Linked DNA regions of Metabacillus sp. B2-18. The protein of the gene in region 2 interacts with the protein of the main gene of each other region in a pairwise test. Links are inferred from orthologs where the notes say so. Each region holds a gene or a part of one and is shown on either strand. Other genes may lie near its edges.

Evidence for each region.
Region 1: the proteins of minD (region 2) and LPC09_RS17310 interact in binary tests that used the Bacillus subtilis proteins (3 or more experiments, as listed by UniProt). The link is inferred for Metabacillus sp. B2-18 from one-to-one orthologs.

Annotation. Positions count from the first base shown.
Region 1 is NZ_CP088245.1:3,393,679-3,405,466, forward strand. The notes cover bases 8,894-11,788. They hold LPC09_RS17310 (CpsD/CapB family tyrosine-protein kinase), read right to left. Parts: upstream 10,743-11,788; coding sequence 10,044-10,742; downstream 8,894-10,043. Other genes in these bases: LPC09_RS17300 (IS110 family RNA-guided transposase), read right to left, coding at 8,894-9,056; LPC09_RS17305 (acetyltransferase), read right to left, coding at 9,317-9,976; LPC09_RS17315 (YveK family protein), read right to left, coding at 10,711-11,442. In the rest of the region: LPC09_RS17260 (O-antigen translocase), read right to left, coding at 1-504; LPC09_RS17265 (type III PLP-dependent enzyme domain-containing protein), read right to left, coding at 540-1,853; LPC09_RS17270 (ATP-grasp domain-containing protein), read right to left, coding at 1,846-3,063; LPC09_RS17275 (DegT/DnrJ/EryC1/StrS family aminotransferase), read right to left, coding at 3,155-4,255; LPC09_RS17280 (GNAT family N-acetyltransferase), read right to left, coding at 4,300-5,259; LPC09_RS17285 (sugar 3,4-ketoisomerase), read right to left, coding at 5,264-5,683; rfbB (dTDP-glucose 4,6-dehydratase), read right to left, coding at 5,668-6,711; glucose-1-phosphate thymidylyltransferase RfbA, read right to left, coding at 6,708-7,610; more of LPC09_RS17300, read right to left, coding at 7,917-8,893. UniProt on the Bacillus subtilis protein: May be involved in the regulation of capsular polysaccharide biosynthesis. Autophosphorylates in vitro. Phosphorylates and activates in vitro two UDP-glucose dehydrogenases, YwqF and TuaD, as well as the DNA-binding proteins Ssb and SsbB.
Region 2 is NZ_CP088245.1:3,580,946-3,598,091, forward strand. The notes cover bases 1,093-3,997. They hold minD (septum site-determining protein MinD), read right to left. Parts: upstream 2,995-3,997; coding sequence 2,191-2,994; downstream 1,093-2,190. Other genes in these bases: LPC09_RS18255 (M50 family metallopeptidase), read right to left, coding at 1,093-1,264; LPC09_RS18260 (M23 family metallopeptidase), read right to left, coding at 1,257-2,048; minC (septum site-determining protein MinC), read right to left, coding at 2,997-3,680; mreD (rod shape-determining protein MreD), read right to left, coding at 3,885-3,997. In the rest of the region: LPC09_RS18250 (Rne/Rng family ribonuclease), read right to left, coding at 1-322; more of LPC09_RS18255, read right to left, coding at 398-1,092; more of mreD, read right to left, coding at 3,998-4,403; rod shape-determining protein MreC, read right to left, coding at 4,400-5,332; LPC09_RS18285 (rod shape-determining protein), read right to left, coding at 5,517-6,539; ltrA (group II intron reverse transcriptase/maturase), read right to left, coding at 7,066-8,877; LPC09_RS18305 (Maf family protein), read right to left, coding at 10,082-10,651; LPC09_RS18310 (SPOR domain-containing protein), read right to left, coding at 10,836-11,849; LPC09_RS18315 (pilus assembly protein PilO), read right to left, coding at 11,976-12,755; LPC09_RS18320 (PilN domain-containing protein), read right to left, coding at 12,752-13,336; type IV pilus biogenesis protein PilM, read right to left, coding at 13,343-14,338; LPC09_RS18330 (prepilin peptidase), read right to left, coding at 14,354-15,127; LPC09_RS18335 (prepilin-type N-terminal cleavage/methylation domain-containing protein), read right to left, coding at 15,208-15,684; LPC09_RS18340 (type II secretion system F family protein), read right to left, coding at 15,778-16,986; LPC09_RS18345 (type IV pilus twitching motility protein PilT), read right to left, coding at 16,986-17,146. UniProt on the Bacillus subtilis protein: ATPase required for the correct placement of the division site. Cell division inhibitors MinC and MinD act in concert to form an inhibitor capable of blocking formation of the polar Z ring septums.

The DNA.
Region 1 (11,788 bases), 180 kb from region 2 along the record:
GGTTAATAATGACGTTATTATAAGCGATAAAAGACTACTTGAGATATTTATAAAAATGAACAACTTTATTTTTTTTAGACCATTTATAATTGACAAGAACACCGTATTTAAGTTGATGAAAATCAATGTAATTCCTAGAAGCATAAATATTTTTTCATACTCTTCTGACTTTAAGATCCATGTTGAGAAATACGGACCTCCAAAAAAAATAATTCCTCCGACTATAATTGAAAATATAATTGTGATAATAAACCCTGCATTAATAACATCATTCCGTCTTTTATCATCACTTTCATTATATTCCGCTACATACTTTGTTACACCTGAGTTAATTGCCCCGTTTCCAATTGTGGTAACAAGAACAAGAAAATTTTGGAATTGACCTATTAAAGCAATTCCTGCTGGGCCAACATAACTCGCAATAATTTTATTAATTATTAAACTAGATAACATTTTAAAAATTGTTGATATTCCGGAAAGTAAACTAGTTTTTAGAAAGTTCATATTTTTACCTAATTTCTTATTAAAAATTATATTGCCTAGAAGCAATAAATTTCTTCATTAAAAAATTGTCTGAATGTCTCTTTTCTCCTCACTACACACATGTCGTTTTGATCGTATGCTAGAATAGCAGGTCTTTCTTTTATAAAGGGAGGATTAAACACAATTGTGTATGCTCCTACATTATCAAACATAATATAATCGTCCCTCTGTGGAATCTCTCCTATACAATTAGTAGCTAAGTAATCTTGCTCCATGCATGTATATCCAACAATATTATATTTTTGTTTACTGGGGTTATCTATCTTCTGTTGTTTTAAAATCTTCATTGGGAGATTCTTTTGATGTAACGTCGGTTTTATATTATGTGCACTACCATCAACTAAAACAAATACCTTATCTCTAATTTTTTTCACATCAATTACTCTAGTTACAAATACAAAAGCATTAGCAACCATAGATATTCCAGGTTCTAGAATCAATGTTGGTTTATTTTGATAATGACTAAATTCTTCATTCATGATCGCCCCCACTGCTTCAGCATATTCATCAAAAGTTGGTGCATGTTCTCTAAGAGATTTAGGAACCTCCCCAGAAATACCTCCGCCAATGTCTATATATTCTATATCAGTTAAATTATTTTCTTTTGCTGCTTTACACAGTCCTTGGGTAATTTTTGAATAAGTCTCAACACTTCTCTGTCTAGTGGAGAAATGAGCATGCAATCCCACAATTTTAACATTCTTCAATTGAGTTATTTCATTTATAGCATATTTTAAATTCCCATTTTCCACGCATATTCCAAATCTACTAATTTTATAATCATCTGTATGCAAATTAATACTGTTTTCCCAAATGTCAAAGTTTATTCGCAACCCTATTTTAACCTGTTTATTGGGGTTTCTATCACAATACTCTTTCACAAAATTAAATTCATAAATAGAATCTAAATTCACTTTACTTTCATTCTCTAAAGCATAATCGATATCCTCTTGACTTTTTAAGGGACCATTAAATACTATTCTTTTTGGATCAATTCCTATTTTTATAGCTAAGTCATATTCTAATCTTGAAACTACTTCGGAGTAGGCGCCACATCTTGATAATTCTTTACATAGATAAGGGAGATAGTTCGTTTTGTAAGAATATGCAATAATAAAATTATCATATTTTTTTTTAAAAGCATTATGAATTTTTTTGTAGTTTTCTTGGAGCTTTTTTACATCTAAAATAAAAAAAGATGAACCATAATCTTTCCTGAATTCAAATGACTTATCTACATTAAACAAATAATCTTCTATAGTAGTTTGAAATTCTAATTCTTTATTCTCATTTGTAGTTAAACTATACATAAATCTCCTCCTCAACTTGAACATTAATATATCGACCCATATTATGCATTTTATATCTTTGTTCTTCTAAAGAATCAAACTTTATAAAAATAAAACCAATTGCTTTATTTCCACTATTAAAAATGTCTATCTCGTCACCTTTATCTTTGTAAATGACTTTATATATAATTTTTTCTTTTATCTCATCAGAAAAATTAATATTTACTAATTTTCCTTTTTTTAGTGAGTGAATTGTATATGTAGAATAGTACCCCTCTTTTGGTGGTATAAAATTAAAACTCATTTCCTCATGATTACCTAATGCAGTTTCAACTGTTGCTTTTATAAAATCTATCCCAGTAATTGCTTTTAAAAATTCTGGAATTAAGTTCCCTCCATTCCTAGGGCCGATTTCTATGAAATAAACTTTATCGTTTTTCCCAAGTAACACTTCAAGATTCAAAGCACCATATTTTATATCTAACAATTTTAATATTCTGTTGAGTTCTTCACATACTATTTCCACTTTCTCTTGATTTATTAAAATAGGATAACTTTTCCCAACAGGAACATATGGATTTACCTCTGTATTTCTATGACAGTTTAAGAATCCACAGAATTCTAATTTTCCATCTTTGACAAATACATCTCCGCCAATTTGATAATCATGACTTCTTTCAATATACTCTTCAATGATTACTTCTTTTGATTTTGAATGAAAAGCTGCATTTTTAAAGGCACCTTCACATTCTTCTATTGAATCAATTCGAGATATCCCTTTACTCCCCGAAGAATCAATGGGTTTTACCATTAAAGGAAAATTAAATTGTTCTAGACCCTTCTTTGCTTCTTCGACTGTTTTATAGCTTTCTGCCTTTGGACAATGAAAACCATTTTTTTTTAAAAATTTTCTAAATAAGTCCTTTTGGACAAGAGTTAATACCGATTCAAACGGATTAGAAGGTAGATCCAATTTGTTTGCTACGTATGCAGCTGTTAAAGCGGCAGCATCACTAATATAGCCAATAATTCCGTCAATATGATTATCCTTAGCAACTTTCAAGACAGCTTCTTTATTATCTGTACTAACACAATGATACTCTTGTGAAAAGGGAATACCAGGGTTATCTGGAAGATAATCACAAAGTATAATGTAATATCCCTTCTCTTTAGCATATCTAATAACCGGTAATTGCTGTATAGAACCACCTAGAAACAAAATCTTTTTCATGGATTTGGCACCTCTAGTATCGAAAATTTTTAGCAACCTTATTTTAGATTGTTATAGACATTACAAAAGTTAGTTTTTACTTATTAATTATCTAGCTTAATTGAAAAGTATTAATAACTTCCACTATCCGCATTGTATCTTCTTTTGTTTGAACCGGAGAGATAGGTAAGCTTAGTACCTCATTATGAATTTGTTCCGAAATAGTATAACTGAGATCATTCCACTCCCTATAGGCTAATTGCTTATAAGGAGGAATAGGATAATGAATCAATGTTTGTATTTTTTGTTCTGTTAAGTACTTTTGAAGCTCTTCTCTTTCCTTGGTCCTTATGACAAACAAATGCCAAACATGAGATAACCCATCACTGTTTACAATCATTGGTAATGTGATATTTTTATTTTTTATATGTTCCATATAGTAGGATGCAATTTCTCTCCGTTTTTCATTATCATGATCTAAAGACTTCAGCTTCACACGCAAAATGGCCGCTTGAATTTCATCTAAGCGACTGTTTACTCCTTTATGAAGGTTTTCATATTTTACGTAAGAACCATAATTTCTTAATGCTCTGATTTTCTCAGCCAACTGAGAATCATTCGTAGTAATAGCACCACCATCTCCCAAAGCACCTAAATTCTTTCCAGGATAAAAGCTGAAACCAGCAGCATCTCCTAAATTCCCTGTTCTCTTGTTATGATAAACAGCTCCATGAGCTTGAGCAGCATCTTCTATTACTTTTAAATTATATTTTTTCGCAAGATGATTAATAGCTTCCATATTAGCCGCTTGCCCATATAAATGAACAGCCATGATTGCTTTTGTTCTCGATGTGATTTTTGCCTCTATTTTATCTGGATCCAGATTATAACTTTTTATATCGGGTTCAACTAATACTGGGATAGCTCCGTTAGCAGAAATAGATAAAATAGAAGCAATGTATGTATTTGAAGGAACAATCACTTGATCCCCAGAGCCAATTTCATATGCTCTTAAGATAAGTGTTAAAGCATCTAGTCCGTTGGCTACCCCAATACAATATTTTGTTCCACAGTACTCGGCAAACTCTTTTTCAAACAGTTCTAATTCCTCTCCAAGAATATACCAGCCACTGTTTATTACTTTATTGACGGCCTTCTCAATCTCAATTTGATAACTATTATTGACTGCTTTTAAATCTAAAAAGGTTAGCATTTTATATCTCCTTTATTTAACTAAGCTTAAATAATAACTCAATATCAATTAAGGTCATATTCAAAATATTGATAGACAACACCTCTTGCTCCAAAGCCTTGCTTTTGAAAGCTTAAACCTTCATTTAAAAAAAATCCCTGTTTTTCAACGGAAGTACCAAAGTCAAAATATCTAACATTTGAATATCTTTGATTTATTAAATAATCAAACAAAAAATCTAATGCAGAAATTTCTTTTCCTGATTGGTTTGCTGAAATATATTGCACATGAGCTACATTTTCAGTAATGTACATCAGGACTCCTGCCACGCATTCACCTTCCATATATACACTATAAAGCTCAATATTTTCTTTGAAGCGATTCTTTAGTTGAATTATTTCATTTAAAGTGTGTACAGGCTTTGTGTCATGTCTATATTCTAAATTTTCAGTTAATACTCTCCAAAAATCCTCGTAAGAATAGTCTTTTTTAATTTCTAAATTCCATTTTTTCGCTTTCTTTATACCTCTTTTTCTTAAAGTACTGAAAGGCAAGCAATTCTCCATTAGAATAGCTGATGAAATTCCACAACCAGTTAATTTAGCATTATGTCGAAACAAAGCATATTCATCCTCCTGAGCTGGTATACTCGAGTAGATATAAGGTATAGCTTTGTAAAATACTTTTTTTATATTTTTTTCTTCTCTTAAATATTGATTGAACCTATTAAAATAGATCATTACATCTTCTAGTTTTGTTTCAGGAAGTATTAAAAGCCCACCATACGTCAAGCCTTTGTGACTGTAAAAAAAATCCCCTTCTACATTACCGGGTAAAATCGCAACTATTTTATTTTTGGCATTTTTTAATATTAATGAACAATCATTAAACCTATCTAAGTGATAATGCATGTATTCTATCTTATGAAGAAATGTACCATTTTTTGACCTTTCAACAAAAGCATTCCAATCTTCTTTATCCTTTTCTTCAAACTCTTTAATAAATACCTCTTCCGAATTAATCAATTTATCATCCCTCAAAAACCTTATGTGTATTTTCAATCATCTGTAAAAAAACACCATAATCTCGAATATAATCAGCTTCATCATAATAGTCACTTGCTAGCACCATTAACACGCAATCCTCTGAAAAGTCATACATTTCACGCCACACCATTTTATTTACAATTAGTCCTTGGCTAGATTTATTTAACAGATGCTCCATTTTGGTTTCTCCATTATCTAGAACAACTCTACATGAACCACTCGTGCAAATAAGTACCTGCTTTAATTCTCTATGAGCATGAAACCCTCTTGGCAAATCATTGATGGTGTTGTAAATGTAATAAACTCTTTTTATTTCAAAGGGTATATTTTTAAGTGCTTCTAATGAAATTAACGAACCTCTATTATCTCCAATCACCGTAAAATTAATTAAGCAGTTGTCCATCTTCTTACTCCTGACTCAGTATATTTTTTGATATACCAATCCATTGTCTTTATTATACCGATATCAAAGGTATCTCTTGGTTTCCATCCGAGATCCTCTTCTATTTTGCTTGAATCAATTGCATATCGAAAATCATGTCCTGGTCGGTCTTGAACAAATTCAATTAAGTCTTTGTAACTACTTGTTTTCGGCATTATCCTATCAAGGTACAGGCAAATTGTATAGGCAATTTCCAGGTTGGTTCGCTCATTTTTACCACCAATTAAATACGTTTCTCCAGTCTTTCCTTTATGAAAGACAAGATCTATTGCTCTACAATGATCTTCTACGTAAAGCCAATCCCTAATATTTTGTCCATCCCCGTAAATAGGTAGCGGTTCTCCTTGTAAAGCTTTTCGAATCAGCGTAGGAATTAGCTTTTCATCATGTTGTTTCGGACCATAATTATTAGAACAATTAGATGTCACTACATTCATTCCATAAGTATGAAAATAACTTCTTACAATCATATCTGAACTGGCTTTACTTGCACTATAAGGACTGTTAGGAGCAAATGGTGTTCTTTCAGTAAAATATCCATCAGACCCTAAAGTACCATATACTTCATCTGTAGATATATGATGAAACCTTGATCGATCATAACCTTCTTTATATATAGATGTGTTTAACATCCAATGACTTCTTGCAGCTTCTAATAAATTAAGTGTTCCTAGTACATTTGTTTCTGTAAATGCAATAGGATTATTTATTGAATTGTCTACATGAGACTCTGCTGCAAAGTGTATGACATTTTGGATATCATAGTGTTTAAACAAATCTAGTAAAAACGACTGATTCCTAATGTCCCCTTTAATAAATTCATAGCGTTCATGTAATTGAATTTCTTGGAGATTCATAATATTACCTGCGTATGTTAACGCATCTAGATTAATAACATGATAATTGGGATATTTTTCTAATAAATAAGCGATAAAGTTTGAGCCAATAAATCCCGCTCCACCTGTAACTAATATATTATCTTTTTTCATAGGATACCAACCAGATTCCAAGTTGATTGCTTTGTTTCATTAGCAATATTCCATAAATAATTACCATATTCAGTTTTATTTAGTTGCCTTGCGAGATCAATCAGTTCTAATCTGTCAATATAACCCATTCGGTAAGAGATTTCTTCTAAACATGCCACTTTAAAACCTTGTCTCTTTTCAACTGTTTCAATAAAAAGCGAGGCCTCTAATAAAGAATTATGTGTTCCTGTATCCAACCAAGCAAAACCTCTACCTAACAATTCTACCTTTAATCTATTATTTTTCAGATAATACTTATTAATGTCAGTTATTTCTAATTCCCCCCGTATTGAAGGTGAAATGTTTTTTGCAATTTCCACTACCTCATTATCATAAAAATATAATCCTGTTACTGCAAAATCTGACTTTGGATTCTCGGGTTTTTCCTCAATGGATATGGCATTAAAATCTTGATCAAATTCCACTACACCAAAACGCTCAGGATCTTTTACGCGATAACCAAATACAGTTGCACCCTCTTTACGACTTGCAGCCCTTTGTAAAACAGCTGTAAAACCAGGACCAAAATAAATATTGTCACCAAGAATTAGTGCCACACTCTCTTTAGCAATAAACTCTTCTCCAATGATAAAGGCTTCAGCTAAGCCGTTAGGCTCCTTCTGAATTTTATATGTTAAGTTAATACCTAAAGAGCTACCATCTCCAAGTAACTGTATGAATCTTGGCAGATCTTCAGGGGTCGAAATAATTAATATTTCTTTTATGCCTGCTAACATTAAAACGGAAAGTGGGTAGTAAATCATTGGTTTATCAAATATAGGAAGCATTTGTTTCGAAATCGCTCTTGTAAGCGGGTACAATCTTGTGCCACTTCCACCTGCTAAAATAATTCCTTTCAATTCAAATCACCACTCTTTTTTATTTAGAATCCTAAACTACCATGTTTAATGAAGAATTTTATATCCTTAAATTAATACTTCCCAATAAATTAGTATAAGCAGAAAAGATGAGGTAAAACTATTTTATTATTAATTAACGTAAACAAATTCCTATTTTGTTCAGTCTTTTTTTCTGTGAAAATAAATTACTTGTTTAAACTTGATCAACTTTGATTAAGCTATAGATAATTAAATTTGGCAATAGGAAAGCAGAGCTACCGTACCTTACGGTTTCTCGTTTAACTTTTCTATTTTTTGTCTATAATGCTAATTTGAAGTTAACTCCTGGTAGGGTTCTTTGTTCTGAAGCATATGATAGACAATCGTAAGCATTCGATGCCCTATGGCAACGAGTGCTTTTTTCTTTCCTCTTCTCGCAGCCAACGACCAATATTTGATTCCCAACCTTTTATTACGACTCCTTGAAACAGCCCATGCAGCTTCGCACAATGCAGATTTAATATGTGGATTTCCTCTAACCGTTCTTGTACTTTTTCTTTTTCCTGCACTTTCATGATTTCCAGGTGACAACCCTGCCCATGAAGCGAGATGTTTAGAAGTTGGAAACTGTCCCATATCTACTCCAATTTCTGCAATGATGACTGCTGCTGTATCTTTTTTAATACCCGGCATTGTGATTAGAAGTTGAACCTCTTCCTGATAATCTAGTAAAATTTCATCGATCCTTTTCTCAATATCGGATATTAACGTTTCTAGATAGGTAATATGCATCCAGGATTGTTTAATTAGAAAAAGTTGATGGTCATTTAATGTACCGAATAATGAATCAGTAATCAATTGTTTTTTATGAGCCATTCTTCCATGTATCTTTTTTTCAACTTCTTCCTGATCAATAAAACCTTCAAATATTAGTTGTTCTAAGAGTTTCCTTCCTGAAACACCAAATACATCTGAAATAACTGTACTTAATTTAATGTTTGAAGTCTCTAACACTTTTTGAATTCGGTTCTTCTCAGATGTCATGTGCCCAATCCATTTCTTTCTAAGCCGTGTCAAATCTCGTAGATTTCGAAAGTCTTCTGGAGGGACAAAGCTTTTTTCAATTAGTCCATGTCTTAATAATTTGGCTATCCATTCTGCGTCCGAAACATCTGTCTTCCGACCTGGAACGTTTTTAATTCTTTGTGCATTAGCCAAAGTAATGTCAAAAAAATCTTCTAAGATGTTGTAAACTGGTTTCCAATAAACTCCCGTACTTTCCATTGCAATATGAGTAACTTCTTTTTCTTCTAACCATTTAAGAAGACGAAATAAATCCTTGGTTAAAGTTGGGAAAGTTTCAATCACTTTTTCCATATCAGTTTCTGAATCACCTAGTAATACACAAGCAACAATGGTTTCTGAGTGAACATCCAAACCGGCACAACATTTGTGTAAAGTCTCCACTTTATTCACCTTCGATAAGATTATTCCACAAACAGTGGAATGAATTTGAAATTAGACATTTTTCTGTTCGTAGTCATCTCTTAGAAAGAGAGCTAACAATAGGTTGTACACCAAATTCATTCCAACAGTTTTATTTACAGGGTAAAACCACCAATAAAAGACACGTTATATACTCACTGTTTGTGGTATCTACATTATGGGAGAGGGGAACCATTTTCATTCCTAGGTTGAGAGCGAAAGATCATAATTGTTTTATTTGCTTAAATACTAATTTGATTACTCTTTAACTTAGACAATTTAGAATAGTTAGCTTTATACAAATCATGTTGATTTGTATTCCTATTAATGTAACATCCTGCTCCAATTAACGTATAATTAGCAATTACTAACCCATCACGTAATGTAGCATTAACACCGATAAAACAGTTATCTCTAATAGTAACATTTCCACTAATTACTACATGTGAAGTAATAAAATTATTATTTCCTATTTCTGTATGATGTCCAATATGATTTCCACTCCACAAGACATTATTTTCACCAATTTCTACAAAAGGCTGAATATTATTATTTTCAAGTATAAAACAATGTTCACCTACCTTGACATTACTAGAAATATTGGCTTTAGTACTTATATAGCTCGCTAAACGAAACCCTTTTTCCTTCGCTTCTTTAATTTTACTCTCTCTAACCTCATTCATCTTTGTATAGGTTAAAGCAGCAAAAAAATAAACATCATCAGTAGATAATTGATTTTCGATGTTCTCGAAATTGTATACTGGGAGTCCACAATATTCATTACAACCAATGTACCCTGCATCCACCGTAAATCCCACTACTTCATAATCTGAATCCATTGTAAAAAAATAATGAGCTAACTCTGCTGTCTTCCCGGTTCCAAAGATAACCAACTTCTTCATAAATTCCCCCCCTAAATTATCTGTAAAGTAAAGATACATATTTGAGGCTAAATTGCTGATTTTTTGATTAATTGTACCTTCCATAGTAATTAGTCTCAGTATACTTAACTCCATTTTCGACGACACCAATCAATCGAGATTCAGCTTTTTCTAAAAGCTCTTTTGCTTTTTGTGCTTTATCTTTCTTAGTCTTTCCACGTTTCACCACCATAACAATACCATCACATTTATTTGCAATAATTTGCGGATCTGTAACAGTAATAACGGGTGGTGTATCAATAACAACGTAATCGAAAGTCGCTTTTAGTTCTTTGATTACTGACTCCATAGCCTTTGAGTCTAATAGTTCTGAAGGGTTCGGAGGAATGGGACCACATGTTAATATGTCAAGGTCTGGAACGTAGGTGCTACTAATTGCACCATTTAAGCTGATTTTCTTTGTTAATACACTTGTTAACCCATCGATATTACTAGAATTAAAAGTAAAATGAATAGAGGGTTTTCTTAAATCTGCATCAACAAGGACTACCTTCTTTCCCTGCTGTGCAAGAACAACTGCCAGGTTAGCAGCTGTCATAGATTTTCCTTCACCTGGTTCAGATGAAGTAATCATAATAGATTTAAGCTCTTTATCTACTGAGGAATACATAATACTGGTCCTAATATGCCGATATTGTTCAGTAATAGCCGTATTAGGATTACTATGTGCAATTAATTGAATTGTACTTTTCCCTCTATGCTTCAATTTTTGATTCAAGAGCTTCACCTCCTAGTGCCTTTGCTTTAGAACTTTTTTTATGAGAAACTTCTGGAATAGACCCTAAGACAGGGAGTCCAAGATATGATTCGATATCATGGCTATTTTTAAATGTATTATCTAGGTACTCCATTAAAAAAATTATTCCAAAGCTAATCATTAAGCCAATGACCAATGCAATAGTAACATTCAATACATGTTGTGGCTTTAAAGGTGTAGGGTTCTCATTTAGTTTAGCTTTCGCAAGAATACTAACGTTATCAACATTCATAATTCCAGTAACATTTTGTTGGAATGTTTCAGATACAGTATTTGCAATTTCGACTGCCTTTCTTGGATTTACATCTTCAACGAATATCGAAAAAACCTGCGAGTTTGCTTGACTGTTTATGGAGATATTACTATTTAGCTCCTCAACACTTTGTGATAGACTAAGTTTATCAATTACTTTGTCTAAAATTACAGGACTCTTTATAATATCGCTATAGGTATTAATTAAATCTACATTACTCCTTAATAAATTAGCATCTAACTGATTCTGCGTGTCTTTTTGATTTACTAGTAGTTGTGTAGATGCCTGATAAATTGGTGTTAATAAGAAAATTGAAATAGCACCACTAACTAGGGATGCAATTAAAGGAATAAGAACAATTAAGATCCAGCGTTTTTTTAGGGTATGAAACATAGCCCTTAAACTAATTTCATCCATTTTTTCCTCCACAAATATAGTCGTGTGAATCAAAACATTATATTTCACCTTTTTAATTGACCAAAAGAAATGTAGTATTTGATAATAAAAGGATTAAATATTAAGTTCTAGATATACAAGTTAAACTAGGGCATCTAACCCCTCCTCACATTACACTCTCGACAACTTGTGTCTAAGGTCAAAGATCATTAACCCACAGCATAACCGAGTACCTCCATTGACAATGGTAAGGAGATATCACCAAACTAGTATGTATAATTTTTTTCTTAATACTAACTGCTTACCACTACATCTCAATTATGTTCTCATTAAAGAACAAAACGATATACCTTTATTTAACTATATA
Region 2 (17,146 bases):
TTTGATCTGTTCCGCTTTTAACCACTTGAACAAGCAGCAGCTCACCTTCTCTAACATAATGAGAGACGGATGATTTTGTAGAAGATTCGGCAAGTTGAAAGCTCACCAAATCATTACGATGCAAATAGCCGTTATGAGGTAATCCGATATCAACAAACGCAGCCTGCATACCTGGCAAAACCTTTTTAACACGACCTGCAAAAATATTTCCTACAATTTCATCTTCTGAGGAATATGATTGATGGATTTCAACGAGTTGCTCTTCCTCAAGAACAGCACATCTTGTTTCTTTTGTTTTTTCATTTATGATTATTCTTCTCACAGTTATGAACTCTCTTTCTCTAACTTAAATTCAACGTAAGTGTAATTTTACTATACCATAACATGGACAAGAGAATTAATAGGCATACACAAGATCACCTATTTTTGAATCTGTTAATTTATCAGCAAAATAAGCATGCAGTAACTCATTTTCATCCATTTGAGAAATCTTCACGCCATCTCTTTCAACAATTATTAAGTGCTTACAGCCTCTTTGAAATTGAAGAAGCACATCATAAATGAGCTCATTTTCTTCCACAACAATTGGCTTTATATGATTAATTGATGCCTGTTTTCCATAATATCTTTCCATTAAAAATCGTAGACAACTGTACATTCTGTTTTTATGTTCATGATACAAACTATAAATAAGGAAAGTAGTAATGATCCACATATTAAGATGTGTTGGTGAAAACAACACCGTACTCACTACGTATAATCCTAAAAAGATAAGAGAAGAAATCATCATATGAAAGTGGGCTTTTTGATATGACCAAAAATTTGAGAATAAAATAAATAACAGCTTTCCGCCATCAAGGGGCCAGATTGGTAATAAATTAAAAAGAAGAATGGTCATATTATAAAACGAAAACAGTTGATAATCATCCGGGTTTACGAACCCGAAAAAATACAATAGAAAAACTGTACCTTGAAGCCAAAGATGCTGGATAGGACCTGCAAGCACCACAATAAACTCTTCTTTTAATGAGCGATTACCATGTTCATCAACCTCGGCAACCCCACCAAATGGGAGAAGCATAATATTTTTTATCCTCCAAGAAAAAAAATGAGCACTTATTGCATGGCCCATTTCATGTACAAAAATAATAATCATTAAAAAGAAGAGGGGTTTGAAATTTGCAGTAACGATACTAATAGCAATCATGACCCATAACAAAGGATGTATATGAATTTTTTGTAGAAGTGAAAGATATTTACTCAAATTGAATCACCTGAATTGGGTCTATAAATGCATCGCCCTTTTTAATCGCAAAATAATACGTTCCTTTTTGATTTTCAGAAAGTTTTATTTTACCTAACTCCTTACCTTTTTCAACATAGTCATAAAGAGCAACATCCACTTTATCTAAGTTTCCATACCATGACTTTGTGCCATCAGCATGTTGAAGAACAATCGTAAGCCCTGTTTGATCTTTTTCGCCAGCTTCGATGATAATCCCCTCATTCATCGCTTCAACAGATGGTCGATTCGTTTCCACCATTATTCCTTGTCCATTGTCTTTAAATGACTCTAACACCTTACCTGAGGCCGGTACAGCAAGTTGTACCATTTGAGTATCGTTCTCTGTCTCTGTTTTGTTTTCGTCCTTTGGTTGAAATAAAGCTAGTGGTTCTCCAAACTGATCTTGATACCATTTAGATACAGTCGCAAATTGAAACTCTTCCTCAAGTGAATAATTGATTACCGATTTAGCTTGATCAAACATCGGTGCTCCATTTTTAAAGACAATCGCTGTGACAAGAACCAATATAGCAGAAAATAAGATCTTAAACATAAATACTTCTGTTCGAAAGAGTGGGTGTCCTCCGTTTGGCTTGCCAGGTCCCCCCTCATATGTAGGAGGAGAATAAATACCACCATATCGCTCTTCATCACTTATAAATAAGGAGGTACGACTTGGTTCGTGACTATTTCCATTTGATAAACCTTTTTCGCGTTTCCGCTTTGCAATTCTTTTTCTTACTTCATCCGCTCGATGACTCATCCCCATCCATCCTTTTAGCAAGTTTGTACAAGTGTATGCCTTGTCCTGCCAGGATATGAACAAAAAATGACCGGTATCAAAATTCACCATTGTAAAATGGTTAGAATTAAGACACCAGTCATTTAATCTATAAATCTAGTATTTAAACTCGTACACCGAAGAATTTTTTTAGTTTTACAAACATCCCTTTATTTTGATCTTCTAAAGATTGTAATGGGACGGATTCTCCAAGAATTCGACGAGCAATATTTCTGTAGGCAATTGCTGCACGGTTATCTGGATTCATCGCAATCGGCTCACCATTGTTAGATGCCTTAATAACATCATCATCATCAGCGACAATGCCGATTAAATCAATCGATAAATGTGTCACTATTTCATCTACATCAAGCATATCTCCATTTTTCACTAAATGGTTGCGAATTCGATTAACAATAAGTTTAGGTGGTTCAATTTCTTCTTGTTCTAGTAACCCAATAATTCGGTCTGCATCACGAACAGCTGAAATTTCAGGTGTTGTAACAACAATTGCTTTATCCGCACCGGCCACCGCATTTTTATATCCTTGTTCGATGCCAGCAGGACAGTCAATAACGATATAATCATAATCTTGTTTTAATTCATTAATGAGCTTTTTCATTTGTTCCGGTTTAACAGCCGTTTTATCACTTGTTTGCGCAGCAGGTAATAAATATAGTAAATCCTCAAAACGCTTGTCCTTTACAAGTGCCTGATGCATTTTACAACGACCTTCAACCACATCTACTAAATCATAAATAATTCGGTTCTCAAGCCCCATTACAACATCCAGGTTTCGAAGACCGATGTCTGTATCTACTAGACAAACTCGTTTGCCTAATATAGCTAAAGCTGTCCCAATATTTGCCGATGTCGTTGTCTTACCAACGCCACCTTTACCTGAGGTAATGACAATTGCTTCACCCATTGTTAGATTCCCCCTTCAAACCTCGTTAAATTCGGTCGTAGATGAGTAAGTTGCTGTAATCTCTCAATTACCATTTCTTCGTCTTCATTAATATAAGCACATTCCATCTCATTACCTTCGTTTGGTATATGATCTGGAGCCCGATTAATAACCTCACCGATGCGCAGCTGTGTTGGCTTCATTATTGAAGCAGCAATTACAGCTTGTTGATTTCCATTTACACCAGCATGCGCAATACCTCTTAACGCTCCTAGAACAAAAATATTCCCAGTGGCACTTACTGTTCCACCTGGATTCACATCACCTATTAGCAGTAGATCTCCATTCACCTTAAGAACTTGACCGGAGCGCACAATTTTCGTAATAGAAACGATCTCCGTCTCTCTTTTTAATCTTAGTGCCTCATCCTTCGTCATAACATTACTATCAATTGACTCTACCAAAAGATTCCGCTTCTGCTTAATAACCGATTCTAGTTTTTCTCGCTGATTCTTATCTATGAAACGATTTCCAACCTTTACATTAACTCCAATAACCGGACCGCCTTGTTGAACATATTGCTTTAAAGACAGCATTTCCTCAAGCTCCTGGAGCAATTGGTCAAAAGAACATGAATCATCGAGATGTAACGTTAAGCCATCTTTAGTGCCTTTTATCGTAACATATTGCTGTTTTTGGACCTTCATGACGTTCACCTCAACGATTTTACTATTCGACAGAAATGCTCTAAATCCTTTTTATACTATCAAATAATATAAGATTTTAGGAAAGATAGTATATGAAAAACTAAGACTTTTGCCATAGAACTTGATAATAAGCCGAGTTTTTCTAATGTAATCATATCATTCATTTTATATTGAATGTTATAGGAACCTCATTGCCAGTTAATCTTAATCCTCTGACTCTGCCAACTTTAATTTCGTTAAAAATGTTTTTAATGGATAAATAAATAAACCAGCAACAACAAGATTCATTGCCAAGGTTGGAAGTAACCTTAACGTTGTAAAATCATAGAGAGACATTTTTGTTGCATCAATTAAATAGTTAATTCCATAAACATAGTATTCAAGCACAGATATAGCTAAGAGAGTAAGAAATAATACAATTAATACGTGTCCATGTAGTACCTTCATTGCCTTTGATATAAGATAGGCCAAGAATCCGTATGCAAAAAGATAAATTCCCATGACTTCAATATAAATAATATCGTGTAAAAGTCCAAATATAAAGCCAAATAACATACCTTGGGTACGATTTAAGTATACAGTTATGAAAATGACAAAAATTAAAATAAATCTCGGAACAAATATATAATCTTCGGATATAAATGAAAGTGAAACTAAATGTGCAAAGATGCTTTCACTTATAAAAGAAAAAAAGACAAGAAAAGGAAGAATGAAACGTCTCAAGATTCCTCCTCCTCCTCTTCAGCCAATGCTTCCACCGGATCTTCTGATGCTGCGTTTCGCTTCGCTACCCATACCCGGTCAATATCGTAAAAATTAGCTGCAGGCTTTACATAGGCCATTTGTTCCAACCCATAAGAATCAGGCTCTACTTCGGTAATCTCCCCAATAAGAATTCCTCCAGGGAAAACTCCTCCTATGCCTGCTGTTATGACTTTTTGACCTTCCACAAGCTTAACATTTGATTCAATTCGACGAAGCAGAAGGGCTCCTTTTTCTTCGTCATAACCTTCAATTAACCCTGTAATTTTCTCATTATTTTTAGTTGTGTCGTTTTCTTTTTCATCACCATCTGCTACTGGCAGTGGTTGCACCTCAGCTGATATTCGATTTTTCAAATCTGTTGCACTTAAAAGTTGTACAGTCGATGTGAATTGAGAGGTTGATTTTACTTTCCCAACCAGTCCCTGTGCTGTGACAACAGCCATGTTCGGCTCAACCCCGTCTTGTTCTCCTTTATCAATGGATACATAGTCATACCATTTATCTGGATTTCGACCTATAACAGCTGAAAATATTGGATTATAATCCCTTAAATCGGCAACCTTTCCAAGCTCAGCCTTTAGTTTTTCATTTTCAATTTTGTACTCTTGTAAATCAGCTTCAAGCTGCATATATTCATCAAGTCTACTTTTTAGTAGCTCATTTTCTTCATACGTATTTTTTAAATCGTTCACATTTTCAAAGAAGTTTGATACGTATGTTGCAGGCTTATGAAAAATTGATTGAAAAACACTTACGGTGTCTTGCAAAAATTGTTCCGGCCATGATAGCTCTCGATTATCTTTTAAAGAAAAACCAATCAATGCCACTAAAACGATCACACTTACTAGTAACAAGATAAGGCGTTTATTTAGAAAAAACTGTGGCATGATGAACACCCTCTTATTTCTAATTTAGTAGAAAAACTCGGCTTAGCGCCAAGTAGAATGGCGAAAACCTTTGTCTTTTTTATCCTATTATTGCAGGAGAATCTTATTCTTCTTACTAACATAAAACAGAGCCAGCACTGCGAGTCAGTACCAGCCTGATTTATAAAACTATTGCTTACAAAAGTTAACGACTGTCTCTAGCTTTATTTTTAAACAAATGAATATGCTCTAAAGCTTTACCTGTTCCGATTGCAACACAATCTAACGGATCTTCTGCAATTAATACCGGCATATTCGTTTCTTCACCAATCACCTTATCAAGGTTGCGAAGAAGGGCTCCCCCTCCTGTTAACACAATTCCACGATCCATAATATCCGCAGCAAGCTCTGGTGGAGTTTTTTCCAATGTATTTTTCACTGAATCAACAATCATATAAACCGTGTCTTTTAGGGCTTCGGCAATTTCCTCAGCCGTAATCTCAATTGTTTTCGGTAATCCTGTTAATAAGTCACGTCCACGAATATCCATGTTTTCCACGCCATCAGGAGAACCTGCTGAACCAATTTCTACTTTGATCGCTTCAGCCGTACGATCACCAATCATTAAGTTATATGTTTTGCGAATGTATGTAGTAATAGCCTCATCCATTTCATCACCGGCAACACGAATTGATTGACTTGTAACAATTCCACCTAGTGAAATAATGGCTACTTCCGTCGTTCCTCCACCAATATCAACAACCATACTACCTGTTGGTTCCCAAACAGGCAGATTTGCACCGATAGCAGCAGCAAATGGCTCTTCTATTGTATAAGCATCACGGGCACCTGCTTGTCTTGTTGCATCAATAACTGCTCTTTCCTCTACCGCTGTTATACCTGAAGGAACACAAACCATAACATAAGGCTTTCTTGAGAAAACACCTTTTGTTTTCGTTGCTTGCTTAATATAATACTTCATCATTGTTGCTGTTGTTTCATAATCCGCAATAACGCCATCCTTCATTGGTCGAAGGGCAACGACATTTCCTGGCGTACGTCCGATCATGTTTTTTGCATCATTACCAACGGCAACAATTTGCTTTGTGTCTGTTTGCAGAGCAACTACAGATGGCTCCCTAACAACAATTCCTCTTCCTTTAACAAACACAAGTGTGTTTGCAGTCCCCAAATCTATTCCAAGGTCTCTTGTACCAATACCGAACATAGGGTGTATCTTCCTTTCTGAAACGAAATATGCTTTTGCTTATTTTTATGAAAATTGACAGAATGCAACTTTCTTCTTTTTGAGGTTAGCTTGCTCGTTACTAACAAGTGAGTTCTTTTTCGTAACTTTTCTTCATCTTCCATAAAAACATGAGCTTTTTTGGTGACCCTAAAAAACCCATAAGACTTATTATATCGTAATTGCTCAAAAAAAAAAGTATTACATGTAGCCTTTTTCTTTCAGACTAACAAATTTTTGTTCACCAATGATAAGATGGTCCAAAAGTTCTATGCCTAACACCTTTCCACATTCTGATAACCGTTTTGTTACCTCAATGTCTTCTCTACTCGGTGACGGGTCACCAGAAGGATGATTATGGATGCATATTAAAGAAGCTGCAGATCTTTTTAAAGCTTCCTTAAAGTAGGGTAAGAACCCGGCGCCTTGCTTAGTTGCCTAAGTAGGTTTCCAAGAACTCCCCTCCAAACCGTACGTACTCCTCTCAGAGTATACGGCTTTCCATTTATCAATCTAACTTTCCATTGTGTAAGTCATGGTGGCATTTTACACACATGGCAATCGTCTTGCGATTTCTTGCAATCATGGTTTGTTCCCATCGTTTCTTACCTTTTAAATCTTTAAGTTTATTGACATGATGCATTTCTAATGGAACATTTTCTGCACCACACCATTCACACTTTTCAGCTAAGAGGCGTTCAATGAGGCTTGTTCTGCCACCGTAAAGTAACGTATTTTCAATTATATCGACTGATTGTTTATTGATTTCCGAGTTCTTTTCCATTCGTTGTTCCGTAAAAAAGGCAATTTTAGGACCATCCTTCGTTTTATAATGTATACCGAATTTCCCGTTTATCGAAAATTCTGTAATGATTTTACTAACGGTACTTTTATATTTACTGGCATACGTTTTAATCATGCTGTATTTCATTGTTTGACGGAAAGATTGAAGTACATGCACATTGCTTGCTAGACGAAAATAATGATATAATCCTTCAATTTCCGCATTATACGTACGAAGAATTTCAAGGTCATCGTTATGCACTAGATACGGACGATGAACAGGTTTCCACCCATTGTTGCTGCCAATTTTTAATGCACCTAAATTGATGAGTTTTTTGATATATTTCTCATGTGGTACGAATAGCTTCGTTTGATAGTTGAACTTTCGCTTTTTCGTACCATTTGACATTTTCATTCTTTGCCAATCTCTTGCTACTCGAATGTCGTATCCTAGAAATCTAGCGTTTGTCTTACTATTTGTTATCAACGTTTTTTCAGCACTTAATTCTAATTTGAGTTTATCTGCTAGGTAATCTGTTAAATCCTTCTTGATTTGTTCAGCTTCTTTATTACTGCCAATAACCCCGATAATAAAATCATCAGCGTATCTCACATATTTCATTCGACGGTAGTTCGGGTCAAAGAGGTCTTTGCTCTCATGGCTTTGTAACTCTTTATATAGAGCTTTTAATTTTCTAAGCCTTTCAGCTTTTTCTTCTTCAGTTAACCGTTCCCAATCACGTTTATTTTTACTTTTACTATGATTAATCTTTGATGCTACGTTATGATAGATAAGATTATGTCTGCGCTTTTTACCTTTGTTATAGTCCAGTGCATATTGTTCTACATATTTATCTAATTCATGCAGATAAATATTCGATAATAACGGACTAATTATGCCACCCTGAGGGGTTCCACTGTAAGTTTTGTGAAAAGTCCATTCTTCTACATAACCTGCTCTAAGGAATTTCCAAATTAAATTAATTAATTTCTCGTCCCTGATACGTTTTCGTAAAAGCCCAATTAATACATGATGGTCGATATTGTCAAAGAAACCTTTTATATCACCCTCAATAAACCATCTCGTACCTGTAAACGTGTTACGTATTTCTTTTAAAGCCGTGTGACAGCTACGATTTGGTCGAAAACCATGCGAATGATTTGAGAATTGTGGCTCATAAATACTTTCTAAAATGCTCCGAACAACTTCTTGCACTAATTTATCCTCAAAAGTCGGGATACCCAAAGGTCGTGGCTTTCCATTTTTCTTAGGGATATATGTTCTGCGCGCTGGTTTTGGTTGATAAGACTGCTCTTTTAATTTTTCAATCAAACGCTCGATTCTTTCTAAGCTTATTCCATCAATAGTGTCATTATTGACACCTTTTGTATTGCTTCCTTTATTCGAATAGAGTTTGGCATAGGCTGCTAGATAAAACTCGGTATTATACAAATTTCGATACAACCGTTCAAATACGTACGTTTTATTTTGAGCTTTGGAAGTTAGACTGTTTAACACTACTTTTGGATTTCTCATAGAGCCTCACGCTCCTTCCCAATTTGGTATTAAACTAGATAAACTGCTCCCCTTCGCCATGTAATAGGCTTTCCCTATCTCGGACTACTACGAGAGCTCCGTTGCCATATCAGATATTCAGCATCATCTTTCTTGCCTTTCAGCTTGAAATTTTTCATCCAATTGGACATTATGCATAGCTGTATTTACAGCGTTCTGACTTAGGCAATCCCCATTTAGACATATAGAAACATAGCATTTCATAGTTTCGGATATGATTTTCACTCGTTTCTTCCATATAGAAGATGGACAAAGCAGTATCACTTCATATTTCTCGAAGTTTTTAAGAAACATGCATACTTCGCACAGCGTAAATCGTTACCTCCCGCTGAAGGTCCCCGTAGTCCTCCTTGAGCTATCATTCAAGCAATTCAGCTTTCATCCTTATCTATGAATTTCATCTCGCCATTCAGTCGTGCCTTGGTAACTAGACAACTTATGGCTTTTCCAACATGCTACACTCCCCGCTTGGTTTCCCTTACGGATAAGTTGGCTGATGATAGGGTAAAGAATGTGATATTTCCCTACTGCTTTGCTAATGCAGATTTTCTAAATGTCCTTATGGGCGCACAACCTCCCTCGGATGTACAATCGATGCGTTAAGACTGCCGATAAACACGGTTTGTTTATGAAGCACTTGATTTTTTGTATTCAAGTATAGACAAACAAAGTGTTCTTGACTTAAAAAGCGCATTTCTTCCATCACATAATTTGCACCATCTTGCGGAGAGCGTATAACATAACGATCTTCATAAGTTAAACGGTTGAATCTGCGACCAAGTTCAAGAGCAGCTAATATTTGGACGGCCTTAGCCGTTCCAATCCCTGAAATTGTCGTGATCTCCTCAACAGATGCGTCTTTTAACATTCTTAAGCCTTCAAAATGCTTTAACAGTTTTTGTGACAAATCTAGTACAGATTCTTTCTTTGTGCCTGTTCGTAACAAAATGGCTAATAGTTCCTGATTAGAAAGTTTATCTGGACCTTCGTTTAACAAGCGTTCTCTCGGTCGTTCATCTTGAGGGAAATCCCGGATTTTAAAAGTTGATGTTTCCATTTATCCTCCTTCATTTCCCTTTCTGCTCTGTTCATTCTTTTCTCTATGTGTAATAGAATGTTTCCTTTGTTACCTTTTTATGCCACAAAATGATTTACAATTTTCCTCTTACCATGTGAACCCCGCTGCAACAAGCTCTCTTTTTGTTCTAGCGATCGGCAGACCAACTACTGAATAATAATCACCATGTATTTCCTTTACAAGCAATGATCCATACCCTTGAATTCCGTATGCACCTGCTTTGTCCATTGGCTCACCTGTTTGAACATATTCATCAATTTCCTTATCTGTTAAAGAATAAATCGTTACGCTCGTTTTTTCAGAAAAACAACGCACATCATCGTTGTTTATAAGACATACTCCGGTATACACCTCATGTGTTTTTCCTGAAAGCATTTTAAGCATTTGCACGGCTTCAGAGAAGTCCTTAGGCTTACCTAGCATTTTTCCTTCATAAACAACAAGCGTGTCTGATCCAATAACAAAAGCATTTGAAACATTTTCGGCTACACTTTTGGCTTTTTGCTCAGCCAATGATTGAACCATTTCGGCAGGACTGAGCTTCTCGTCAACAACCTCCTCCACCTCACTGGCAATCACTTCAAAAGGAAGTTGGAGAAGCTCTAGAAGTTCTTTTCTACGGGGAGAAGCTGAAGCTAAAATGAGGTTTTTTTTCATGTCAAAACATCCTTTCTTCGTTTCAGATTAGAAGATACTTCTATATCTTACCAAAGGATTTTTTTTAGGACAATTTTGTAATATTAAATTTTAAAGTGTCGAATTTTAGTGATTGCTCAAATAACAAGTTGTATAAAAAAAAGACTGATAAAAGAGTAAAAATATCTTTTATCAGTCTCTTATTCTACGATTGTAAGCTTGCAACAACCTCTAAAATCTCTTGCTGAGCCTCCCAGCCTTTATTAGCTTTAACATTTGCAGCAGCTTCTGAGAGCTTGCTAAGTAAAGACTTTTCTGTGTCGTTCGCAGTTTCAATCTCTTTTAATTGTGACTCAACAGCTGATACTTCATCTTGATTCACACTTTGCCCGTTTGTTGCTTGAGAAGCTAGTGAAGATAAAGTAACAATTGAGCTTACCCATTGATCAGGGGTCTTTGTAGTTGCAATAGAAAGGGATAACTGCTTTCCTCCCCAAAAATCATTAAACGAGTTCTGTTTATATAGATTGTTTAAGGCTTCTGTTTCGGCTTTCTCTTTCCCAATACCAGCTAAAACAGTGAAAGATCCATCTGCCTCAATCACTGTAGAAGCCAACCCTTTATTTTTTATAGTAGACGAAACTGTATCTGCTCCCTCTTTCGTTGAAAAGATCCCACCTTGTACAACGTAAAGCTGAAGAGTAGCTGTAGAGGTTGAAGCTGCTGCTGGCTCCTCTGTATTACCACCCTCGGTTGAAGCTGCATCAGGTGTGTCATTTGTGACAACCGTAGGAACAGACGCTTCTGGCATATCTTTATTAGATAAAAAGTTTAATGCAATATAACCAAATCCAACTCCTAGAAAAATAGCCATAAGAATCACTGTGAACATTTGTTTTAAAGGAAATGTGACAAAATTACTTTTGCTTTTTGCTTTTTTCGAATAAACAAAAGGTGCAACTGTTGAATTTGATAAAATTTTCTTTTTCTTAGGAGTTACTACCTTAGGGTCATCTTCAAAAATACTGTCATCTTCATCAGGCAAAAGCCAAGGAAAATCTTCTTCTTCTTTTTTAGCAGAAGCCATTTCTTTTTCAGCTTGTAGCTTCTCTTCCCATGACGATATTTGATATTCTTCGTTTTTTGATTCTTTATCTGACACAGGACGATCTTTACCATTTATTTTGATTTTTACTGTGTCTGAGGTCTGCTTGTCCATATGCCTACCACCCTTCTTTGAAAACACGACCACTCATAATGATCTAATGCTAACAGAAGGATAAAAAAAAAGAACAAGACATTTGTCGTCTCATCCTTAATTTTTTTCGTCATTTTTTTTAAAATGCTATGATCGATCTTCGTCTTCTTCTTCAATCGCATTTGTAAAAGGATTTTGTTTGTCACTTGGCTCAGGCGTAAAAATTGGTGGTAGCTGTTCTCGTAACTCTTCCAAACTAGGTAAATAAAACGTCGAAACAACAACATTGTATTCATAATCAGTTTCTTCACTATCTTCAAGCAGATGAACGAATTCAGGATTTCCTTCTACTGATACAGATTCAATTTGTGTAATTCTTTTAGAGTTTTCCAAAATTCGGATAAAATCCTCTAATTCATAATAGCTTGGAGATGTTACGGTTAACTCAACCGTTAACTTTTCTAATCCTTGCGGCATTGGCTCTGTTTCTACTTCTTCAGAGGCTTCTTCATTACCCTCATTCTCTGCATCAGGATCTAGTTTCTCGTCATATGCTTCAACAAGCTCATCCCCATCTTCTTCAGCAGTGACCTGCTCTCCTTCTTGAAAGGTTAACGACGTAATCATGCTGTTCGAAATGGTCTCCGCCTTTTCTAAGTCTAGAAGAAATTGCTCTTCAAACGGACTAACAGGCAGAATTTTTTGTAATTCAACTGCAGAAAGCATCGCTTCATTAATATTTGATCCAGAACTAGACTTTTGCAAAGTTTGAATAAGTGTATTCTCCGTTTCAATTTGACTTTGCAGGCTCTCTATTTGTTGAGCTTTTGGTTTTATTAAAAGTAAATAAGAAAAATAAACAACAAGAGAAGATAGAACAAGTGTAAGGACGATGATTATTGTATGTTTTTTTCTCCATTCAATCATTCTTCACTGTCCTCCTCTTTAAAAGCCTTTAGGGCAGCTCTGTCAGTAAGCAGTTTATACCCAGCGAGATATCGCGGAACAGAATCTTCTTCTGCTACATCAATTGGTACCGTTTCTACTGTTAGTAATTTCACTTCTTTTAATAAGTCAGATTCTTTAAGTCTTTTTAAATAATAGGCTGTTTCACTAGATGACTCAAACTGTACAATCAATTCCAGTGAAGAGCTATCCAAGTAATCCATTTGATAGAAATACCCTTTTTCAGGTAGCTGTTTTGTTAATTCATTTAATAAAGGAACAAAATCTACTGGATATTCTTCAGACCATTGAATGGCTTTTTCCAAATCTGATACGGCATCGGAATCAGTACTTTGACTTGCTTGCTGCTGCAGTACAGTTGTCTGCTGCTGAGCTGTATCATATTCTTGTTCTAATTGAGCTATTTGTTCATTTTTCTTGTTCAGTAATGAAAAAATAGTCAGCGTTGCACAGAGTATCATGATGGCCACAATTAAGATAACAAGGAGATTGGTGTAATTTCGTTGCTGTTTTTGTGGGAGTAAATTAATTTCCGCTAACATGATGTTTTACACCTCTTTTAATGCTAATCCAAGCACAGTATGAAACTTAGCGGGAACAGCTATGTTTTTATGTGTGTATACACGATCTTTGAAAAGAGAAATAGTAATGGATGTTCCCAGTTCTTTTAAGTCCTTCTGTAATTCATGTATATACGGGTTATCACCTAATAATTCAATATGTGTAATTTGGTGATCTCCTTGATGAAGACTAAAACGATAGAAATTGATGATTTTTTCAATTTCTTTCACTACATCCCGAAATTGAAGAGAAAGCTCTTCAGGTTCTTTACATTCATATTGATAGTATAATTGCGTTTCCGGCTCAAGTTTGTACGACCATTTTTTCAACATTCCCTCTAACGGCAAATGACGTGTAAAAATTGGCTTACAATCTTCAAAAATACTAAAGTTTACCGAGTCAAGCTTTACTTCCACTAGCAATGTGTTATCTTTACTTTTCACATGCTGTTTGTTATAAAGCAATCTGTAATTAGAAAGTGCCGATAAATCTGCAGCAATTGCTTCTAGCTTCAAATCATCAAGCAGTTCTGTGTATTGCTTAATCATAGCCTCTGGTGCTGCAAAGAGAAGAATTTCCTTTTCAGTCTCTGTTTCTTGCAGAGGCACAAAGTCAAATACAGGCTCTTCAAAAGGAAGATGAATATTGTTTCCAAGCTCTAAATAAAGATAGCCTTTTATTTCATCATCTTTTAAATCTGCTGGTACCTTCACTTTCCGAACACTGACGAATGCATCTGGAGTAATAAATCGTACCTGTTTACGTTTTATTCCCCAGTCACTCATACACTGATCCAAAATCATCGCAAGCTTATCTGCATCCTTAATCTGCCCGTCAACGACAATTCCTTCAGGTAAATACGTTTCAACAAAATGGTTCACAACAAGTGGATCTGTGCTTTTAAGCTCAAGCAGTTGAATGGAATAATTTGATATATATAAGTTAATAGAATGTTTAGTTTGTCTAAATAAAGGAAGAGCCATTATAAAAACCCCTTCTTAATATAAGTAAGAAAAGAATGTAGTCATGTATAGCGAGATAAGTTCAGAACCAAAGAAATATGCCACCAAAGCACCGATAACTAGAAATGGACCAAAAGGGAAAGGTTTGCCCTTTTTCACACTACCTGTCAGCATCCCAACTACTCCTACTATGGTACCAACTAATGTGGCGATAAAAAAGGTTAGGAGCACAAGTTTCCAGCCAAGCACAACACCAAAAACAGCTAAAAGCTTCATATCTCCGCCACCCATACCACCTCGACTGACCAAAATAATAACGAGAGGCACAAGAGTCCCAACAATTAGACCCGCAATTGGATCCCACCATGGTTCAGTACGTATGAACATTCTCTCAATAAAAAATAAAACAAGAAAAAACAAATTCACCTTATCAGGAATAATCATATATTTCAAATCTGATACGGTAACAATCATGCAAAGTGAAATAAGTGACCATGCTATAATCAATTCTTTTGACCATCCCACCAAAAGCGGTGAAATCGTAAAAAGAATCGCTGTTAGTAGTTCCATAGATGGATAAAATGGTGAAATAGACGTTTGGCAGTTTTTGCATTTACCCATTTGCAGTACGTATGACAATATTGGAATAAGTTCAATTGGTGATAGTTTTTTATCACATACTGGGCATGCTGAGCTTGGGTATGCGATGGATTTCTTTATTGGGACACGTAGTCCGACTACGTTGAAAAAGGAGCCTAGTGTTGCGCCTAGTATGAAGATGTAGGTGTGTAGGATCGTTGTGATTAACATTAAATGGGCTCCTCCCTTTCCTTTCAATAGAAAGATAGATAGTCCTTTTATTAAGAACTATCTATCTTCCTATCATTACTCTATTTTATATCTGTTCTTACTAAATCATTAACATCTTTACCACCAGATACAGTTTGATCTGTATATTCTTTACCAGCTGTTTGACCACTAGCTGCGGCTTGTAGTTTAACAAAATATTGATAATTATTATTAGCTGTTTTCTTTATAATAACTTTAGTATTTGTAGGATCATATTTTGCATTACCAGTCCCATTTGGATCTTTAATATTATCTTCTAAATGTCCTTTAGAAATTAAAGTTGAAATATCAACTGATGTACCAGTCGTGTCTACTGTTATGTTGTCAGTTGTCACATATAACCTCGCTGAATTAGCTATTTGCTTAGCGTTAGCAATATGAGCATCAGCCTTAGAATTCGCAATCATCCCACCAATCGCCGGAATCGCAATCGCAGCAATAATCCCTAAGATTACAACTACCGCTAAAAGCTCGATTAAAGTCAATCCGCGCTCATTTTTCATAAGTTTTTTTAACATTTCTTTTCCTCCTAAAAGCTTAGTTCTAATTCCCTAAATCTATGTTAATTATACATCAATTGTTTAGGTAGTGAATATAAAAATATTGTAAATTTACATCTGCACATGGTTAAATATGTCAAACATTGGAACAATAATAGCTATGACAATCGTACCAACTATTCCTGCTAATAAAACAATCATTAACGGCTCAATTAGTGACTTTAGTCGGTCTGTACTATTTTCTACTTCTTCTTCATAAAAGTCCGCTACTTTTCCAAGCATTTCATCTAGTGAACCAGTTTCTTCTCCAATGGCAATCATTTGAGTAACAAGCGGTGGGAATGCCCAGTGCTTTTTCATTGGTTCAGTTAATGACAAACCATTTTCCAAGGAAACACGAGAATTAGCGATCACCTTTGCCACCACTTCATTTTCAACGATTTTCTCGACAATTAATAATGACTGAAGAATCGGCACAGAGCTTGAAAATAACGAACTGAGTGTTCTTGTCATTCTTGCTAATACAGCCTTTTGTATCATGCTTCCAAAGATCGGCATACGAAGGGCAACAACATCTAAATAATACTTTGTTTGCTTATTTTTACGTAACGCATAAAAGGTTGAAAAAACAGCAACAAAAAACAAGACAACAATATACCAATATTCCTGCATAAAAATACTAGAGTTTAAGACAAACAATGTAATAGCGGGTAACTGTGCTCCAAACCCTTCAAACATGGAAACGAAGGTAGGAACAACAGAAACTAGTAAAAAGATTACAACAACAACAGCAACAATTGCAACCGCCATTGGATAGGCCAAAGCAGATTGAATTTTTTGCTTTGTACGATGCTGTTTTTCATACTGAACAGCAAGTCGATCCAGCGTTTCTTCCATACTACCGCTTGCTTCACCAGCTTTAATCATATTCACAAACATCGAAGAAAATATCCGTTTATGCTTTGCTGCTGCAACAGATAAGGCTTGTCCGGATTTTAAATCATCTTCCATTTGCTCTAATGCTTTACGTAACGGTTTACTACTAGTTTGCTTCGCTAAGATATTTGTTGCATCTACTATCGTCACACCTGCTCGTAACAAAGTGGAAAATTGTCTAAGATAAATAACAAATTCCTGAAGCTTTACAGGATTACCAATCGCTATATCCTTTGTTAGCAGTGTTTCTGGTATTTCCTCAATATTTGTTATTCTTATTCCTAGTTCACTCAGTTTCATAACAGCTTCACGCTTTGAATTGGCAGTTACTTTTCCTGACTTTTTACCTGTACGGTCACGACCTTCATATTTAAATTTTGCCATTAATCTGTCGTCCCTTGTTTGTATGGTAAAGCTGCTTCAGAAGAAATAATTCCTGCTTTAACATATTCTGAAAGAGAGCTTTCAAAGGTTCTCATTCCTTGTGCCCGGCTTGTTTGAATCACGCTCGGAATTTGGTATGTTTTTTCATTACGTATTATGC